Regions from separate parts of the Pseudoalteromonas sp. GB43 genome, predicted to be linked through region 2. Evidence: predicted binding sites of a transcription regulator. Region 2 holds the regulator's gene; the other holds the start of a gene.
What was found. Region 2 encodes LexA, which represses DNA repair genes until DNA is damaged. Its sites were predicted from a motif close to TACTGTATNNNNATACAGTA; they were not measured.
Positions count from the first base shown of each region.

Region 1: the regulator LexA is predicted to act here: its motif matches at 1,949-1,968, upstream of ruvC (crossover junction endodeoxyribonuclease RuvC).

Region 1 covers NZ_JBPCHJ010000001.1:3,405,675-3,409,100, forward strand. Annotated here, with positions in the region: gene ACRWSG_RS16225 (ABC transporter permease) at 1-1,880, shown strand, start outside; gene ruvC (crossover junction endodeoxyribonuclease RuvC) at 2,019-2,543, shown strand; gene ruvA (Holliday junction branch migration protein RuvA) at 2,545-3,165, shown strand; gene ruvB (Holliday junction branch migration DNA helicase RuvB) at 3,173-3,426, shown strand, end outside.
Region 2 covers NZ_JBPCHJ010000001.1:1,646,304-1,649,729, forward strand. Annotated here, with positions in the region: partial or broken gene coxB (cytochrome c oxidase subunit II) at 1-638, opposite strand, end outside; gene lexA (transcriptional repressor LexA) at 1,077-1,694, opposite strand; gene ACRWSG_RS07910 (PaaI family thioesterase) at 1,856-2,293, shown strand; gene ACRWSG_RS07915 (hypothetical protein) at 2,301-2,681, opposite strand; partial or broken gene ACRWSG_RS07920 (hypothetical protein) at 2,840-3,426, shown strand, end outside.

The DNA.
Region 1 (3,426 bases), 1.8 Mb from region 2:
GCCAACTTTATGCTGGCGACAAAGACAACTTAGATACCTTTTATGCGTGGTTAAAACCACAGATGAAAGAAAACCAGCGTTGGTATGGCGTTAAAGATTGCCAGTCACCTATTTCTAATAGTTTAAATCGTGCCGAAAGCTATTTATTGCTAGCTGGTTTACTTGGCATTATTTTAGCTGCCGTTGCTATTGCGGTATCGGCAAAACGGTATTGTGAGCGTCAGTACGACCCAGTTGCTATGATGAAAACGCTTGGCGGTAGCCGCGCTATGATCCGTAAAATCTATTTATTACATTTGAGCCTTGTATGTTCAATGTCGGTGATAGTCGGTTTACTGATTGGTTATGGTTTACAAGCGATTGCCACTGATTATTTAGCACAAACCATGGGTTCAGCACTGCCAAGTGCATCGGCAAAACCTTGGATCATTGCGATTAGCACGGGTGTGATTTGTGCGGTTATGTTTTCAATTAAACCGCTACTCGATTTATTTGATATTCCGCCGCTGCGTGTGCTTCGCCGTAACTTAGGCGACCGTTTATTAGTAAGTAAAGTGCACCTTACTATGTCGGCGCTTACTGTGTTTTTACTGATGTGGTTATTTAGTAATAACATCAAAATTAGTGCAATTTTGTTCCTTTCGACGGCATTTTTAATTGCGGTGTTATTTGCTTTATCAAAGGTTATTTTTGGTGGTGGCCGCAAACTTGGCTTGAGTCCAGGCAACAGTTGGTCATTGGCGATTGCGTCAATTCAAAAGCGTGCCAATGTGAATGCTGTGCAATTAATTAGCTTTGCTTTGGCAATCAAGCTATTACTGTTTTTAATTGTACTTAAGAACGACATGATTTCGGATTGGCAGTCGCAGCTTCCTGAAAATGCCCCTAATTCATTTTTAGTGAACATTACTGAGCAAGAGTTAGAGCCAATAACTAGCTTCTTAGCGCAAAACGATATGCCAACGTCTGATTTCTATCCGGTTGTGCGTGGCCGTGTAAACGCCGTAAATGGTGAGTTGGTTGCCCGCGAAGTATCGCAAGAAGACAACGAAAAGAAAGACGAAGAAGCCCGCTCTGGTATTGGCCGTGAGTTAAACCTAACTTGGCGTAAAGACTTACCTAATCAAAACGAGCTTATCGACGGTACATGGTTTAGTGAAGACTCAGTAGCCGAGGCATCGGTAGAAGAGTCGATGCTTGAACGCCTTGATGTAAAAATTGGCGATACACTTACTTTCCTAATTGGTGCGCAGTCGTTTGACGCAAAAATTACCAGTGTACGTAAGGTTAATTGGACAACGCTAAAACCTAACTTCTTTATTATTTTGAGCCCTGATGTGCTAGCGAGTTTCCCGGCTACTTATATTTCATCAGTGAATGTAAAAGCAGAGAAAAAACGAGAGTTTAATGAGCTAATGCGTCAATATCCGACGGTTAACGTGATAGATGTTGAGAGCTTTATTAAACAAATTCGCTCAACCATTGAGCAAGTATCGTTAGCGATTGGCTTTGTACTAGCGATTGTGGTTGCCTGTGGTGCTTTAGTACTTATTTCACAAGTACAAGCAAGTTTGGGTGAGCGAATGCAAGAGATTGTTATTTTGCGAACTTTAGGTGCGAAAGGGCGCTTAATTAAAAATGCCACCTTATATGAGTTTTTACTATTAGGCGTTACCGCAGGTTTAGTCGCTGCAATTGTCAGTGACATCGCTCTGTTAATAGTGCAAAAACAAATGTTCGATTTAGCAGGTAAGTTCCACCCTCATATTTGGGTGATTGGCCCAGCAGTCGGGGGGTTATTTGTGGCATGTTTAGGTTATTTGATGATAGCGCGCACAATGCGAAAAAATACCCAAGGCTTATTACGCTCGCTCGCGTAAATGTCTTAATTAAAGGTTGACTATAAAATGCTCGCAATTGCGGGCATTTTTTATGAATTGCAATTGGTTACTGGTAATTTATACAGTGCTCTGGCATTATTAAGCGCAGATAATAATGATAATAGACGAGTCAGTTAGTTGGCGATTATTTTAGGGATTGATCCTGGTTCACGATTAACAGGGTACGGCGTGATTGCTCACCAAGGTGCTAAGTTCACTTATTTAGGCAGTGGCTGCATTAAATTGGCCGATCACGATTTTCCGATACGCTTAAAAATGATTTACCAAGGGATCAGTCAATTGGTAGAGCAATTCTCCCCAGAGAGTTTTGCTATCGAAAAAGTGTTTATGGCACACAACCCAGACTCAGCGCTTAAGCTCGGTCAAGCACGCGGCGCTGCTATCGTTGGTGCTTCAATGGCAGAGCTGCCAGTTTATGAATATTCGGCTAGGCAAATTAAGCAGGCCGTTGTAGGTAATGGCGGAGCCGATAAGTCTCAAGTACAGCATATGGTTAAAAACATTTTAAAGCTGCCAGGTACCCCTCAAGCCGATGCCGCAGATGCCTTAGCAATTGCTATTTGTCATGCTCACTCAGAACAAAATTTAATAAAACTTGCGGGCAGTGCGAGCAAAACCGTAAGAGGACGATTAAGGAAGTAATATGATTGGTCGATTAAATGGCTTACTAGTAGAAAAGCAGCCACCAGAAATTCTTATCGAAGTAAGTGGTGTAGGCTACGAAGTACAAATGCCGATGACTTGCTTTTATGATTTACCGGCAGTGGGTGAGCAAGCGATTATTTATACCCATTTTGTGGTACGTGAAGATGCCCAGCTATTATTTGGCTTTAACAACAAAACCGAACGCGCTTTATTTAGAGAGCTTTTAAAAGCCAATGGTGTAGGGCCAAAGCTTGGTCTAGCTATTTTATCGGGTATGTCGGCGCAGCAATTTGTAAGTTGTGTTAATAATGAAGATGCGACCACACTGGTTAAACTACCGGGCGTTGGTAAAAAAACGGCTGAGCGTTTAGTGCTCGAAATGAAAGACCGGCTTAAAAATTGGGGTAATGACTTATTTACACCATTTAGCGATAATGCCGTCATTGAGCCATCAAGTGATGATACCCTAGTGGCAAATAATGCTGCTGATGATGCTGTATCAGCACTTGTGGCATTAGGCTATAAGCTACCGCAAGCACAAAAAGCGGTTAAAACAGTGAACAAACCAGATATGACGACCGAGGTTCTAATTAAAGAAGCTCTAAAATCAATGTTGTGAGTAAACCATGATTGAAGCAGATCGCTTAATAGATGCGAGTGAACAAAGTAACGAAGACAGTGTTGATCGTGCCATACGACCAAAACTGTTAACCGATTACACCGGCCAGCCGCATGTTAAGCAGCAAATGGAAATTTTTATTGAGGCTGCTCGCCATCGTGGCGAAGCGCTGGATCACTTATTAATATTTGGTCCACCGGGTCTTGGTAAAACCACACTTGCAAACATTGTTGCCAACGAGCTTAACGTTAATATTAAAAC
Region 2 (3,426 bases):
AATACGTGTCCACGCTTCATTGATAAACCCAGGATTTGCATCCTTTTTAACCGCAAAATCAGGCACCCACCATGAATGAATTACATCGTCTGAAGTCATTAAAAAGCGAACTTTTTTATTGATAGGAAGTACTAGCGGTTTATCTACTTCAAGCAAATAATGTTCAGTTTTCTCTGCTTGGTTGTCTATTTGATCTTTAGGAGTAGATAGAATCGAGTAATAGGCAATGTCTTCACCCATGTACTCATAATGCCACTTCCACTGTGAGCCCGTCACTTTAATGGTGATATCGGCTTTAGAGGCATCTTCCATGGCAATTAAGGTTTTTGTGGCAGGCACAGCCATGGCGATTAAGATGACAAATGGAATGGCAGTCCAAAGTATTTCAACTTTTGTACTTTCATGAAATTGGGCAGGCTTATCCCTTTGGATTTACGGTGGTGTATTAAAGCCCAAAACATCACCGCAAATACGATGATGCCGATTACACAGCAGATAATAAATATCGTCATGTGTAACTCATAAACATTATTACTTATATCGGTCACCCCTTTACGCATATTGTATTGGCTATTTGCCAATGCAAGCTCAGGAAGTGCAAACAATATAAGCCACAAGGCGTAACGCAGTTTACCCATGTGACGGCTCCTTTAGATGCTATTGCAAGACGCAAAGCGAAAAGGCGATACAACAAGGTGCCCATTCGTTTTTCTTATTGTTCAGAGCGACTACGTATCATTTTGACCCACTTATGATACCGACCCCATGACTAACACCTCGCACATTTTTGTGTCTTTTTATTAATTAGGTGTTAATACAGTGTATTAACTAATTAGTTAAAAAATGACCAATAAGCAAGTTTTAATGATAATAAATGTTTATTTTGGTGCAGAAATAACAACTATAATCAGCGCTTTATTTAATGTTTAGGGGTAAAAAACGAAATATAAAAAGAGAGGAAAACTGCGCCATATAAGGCTTTAAATGAAGAGTAAGGATTCACAAATCCTAATTAAGTAGTAAAATTTCAGTGGCGCACCAAATTGAGTCAATTTGATGCACCAAATTGGGAACGTTTACATCCAGTCAGCGTTACGAATAACACCTACCGCTAACCCCTCGATGTTGAACGACTCATGCTCAAGGTCAACCTCAATAGGCGAAAACTCTTCGTTCTCAGCGTGTAAAAGTACTTTGCGACCCGCTTTTTCTAGACGCTTAACTGTTACATCTTCATCGACTCGAGCTACAACTACTTGCCCGTTTTCAGCAACTTGTGTTCTGTGTACTGCAAGCAAATCGCCATCCATAATACCAATGTCTTTCATACTCATACCATTTACACGCAGTAAGAAATCGGCTGCAGGTTTAAATAATGAAGGATCAACTTGGCAGTGACTTTCAACATGCTCTTGCGCCAAAATAGGTTCACCAGCTGCAACACGACCAATTAAAGGTAAGCCTAGTTGCTCTGGCTCATCTTCTTCAATTAACTGAATACCGCGACTCGCCCCAGGCTTCATTTTGATCATGCCTTTTTTAGCCAGTGCTTTTAGGTGTTCTTCAGCAGCGTTGGCACTTTTAAAACCTAATGTTTGAGCTATTTCAGCACGCGTAGGTGGCATGCCTGTATCTTTAATAAAGACTTTAATTAGTTCTAAAATTTGCGATTGGCGTTTAGTTAATGGGCGCATACAACTGGTTTTCCATACAGTACATTTAACTGTGAGTATATACAGTTATTTGAAAATCGCAAATTTAAATTAACCCCATCATATTGCTACAAAACTAACATTGAACCACACCGAAAGATGCCATAAGGTATTAGCTTTAATTAGCAGGCTAAGGAAACACAATGAGTATTTGGCACCACCCAATCACGTTAGAGCTTTGCAAAGAGCTAGAACAAGGGATCACCGGTCAAGGCACTTTAATGAAAACTATGGGCATTGAGGTGACTGAAATTGGTGATGATTATTTAATGGCAACTATGCCTGCTATTCCTGAGCATCATAACCCTATGGGTATGGTTCATGGCGGAGCAAACGTTGTATTAGCAGAGACAGTGGCAAGCTATGCAGCCAATTTCGTGGTTGATTTCAATAAGTTCTATGCTGTTGGCCAAGAAATTAATGCCAACCACATGAAAGCGTCACGCAAAGGAACGTTAACAGCAACAGCAAGACCGCTGCATTTAGGTAAGCGAACATCTGTTTGGGATATTAAAATTACCAATGCCGCAGGAGAGCTTTGCTGCGTATCAAGAATGACCGCAGCTGTTGTAGAGCGATAAATTCTGGCTATTTTTCGACAGGATAAATAGTAATTTCAATCCCTGCGCCAATTGCAGAGATACGTAACAAGGTATCGGCATGCAGGGGTTGGTTAAAGCATTTAGGCGAATTACCTGATTCAAAGCCTATATCAAATGTACGCTTTGAGCACGATAACCACTGTTTTAATGCATTGCGCGAGCATGACTCAATAAGCTCGCAAAGCTGGTTAATGGCTTTATCTGGAGAGCTGATATCTGCGGTTGCTTCAATACGTGCTAGTTGGCGGTATTCATCTTGGTCATAATGTAAAACCATGGCGTTTTTCTTCAAATCAGCAACAAGCGCACTAATATCGTGCTTTGATTCAAGCTCCAGATCTACATTTAAAAATTGAATTTCCGACATACTCTCGTTTTTACCCTCTATTGATATCGACTGAAACTTTAACTCAGTTTTGTATATATACCAAATCTAGAATACAGTTAATGCGACATTATGCCGCATTGGCAATCTAGCTAAACAACCTAAAATAGCGCCCACATAACAATAATAACGGGGTAATTATGAATAAACGCCTGTTTAAGTATGCTCGTAAAGGGCATAAATGGCTTGGTTATTTACTTGCTTTACAGATTCTTTTTTTGGCTTTTAGGTGGGCTTGTGATGAGCTCATTACCACTTGAAAAAGTGCATGGTAAGCATCTGGCTAATCGCAGTTTAAGTAGCCCATTTTTATTGTCGGACTACCCTGCTTCAATTGATAAAATAACAGCGCAATTTGAGCAAATCGAAGGTATTAAATATAGCCATTTTTTAAATACCCCGATTATAGAAGTTACATCCTCTAGCGGTACGTTTACTTTTGATGGCAGAACAGGTGCTAAAATGCCTGCACCGAGTAAAGCGCAAATCATTGAAAATGCGCAAGCTCACCTGCTTATTGACGCAAAAATAACGCAAGCGCAGTTATTAACAAAAGGGCCAAGAGAGGTCGGCCGCAAAGCCAATGTTTGGCAAGTTAGCTTCGATGATTGGTTAACAACAACCTTATATTTAGATAGCCAAACCGGTAACCTTATTACTGTGCGCAGCACCCTGTGGCGGGTTTTCGACTTTTTCTGGATGCTACACATTATGGATTATGATGAGC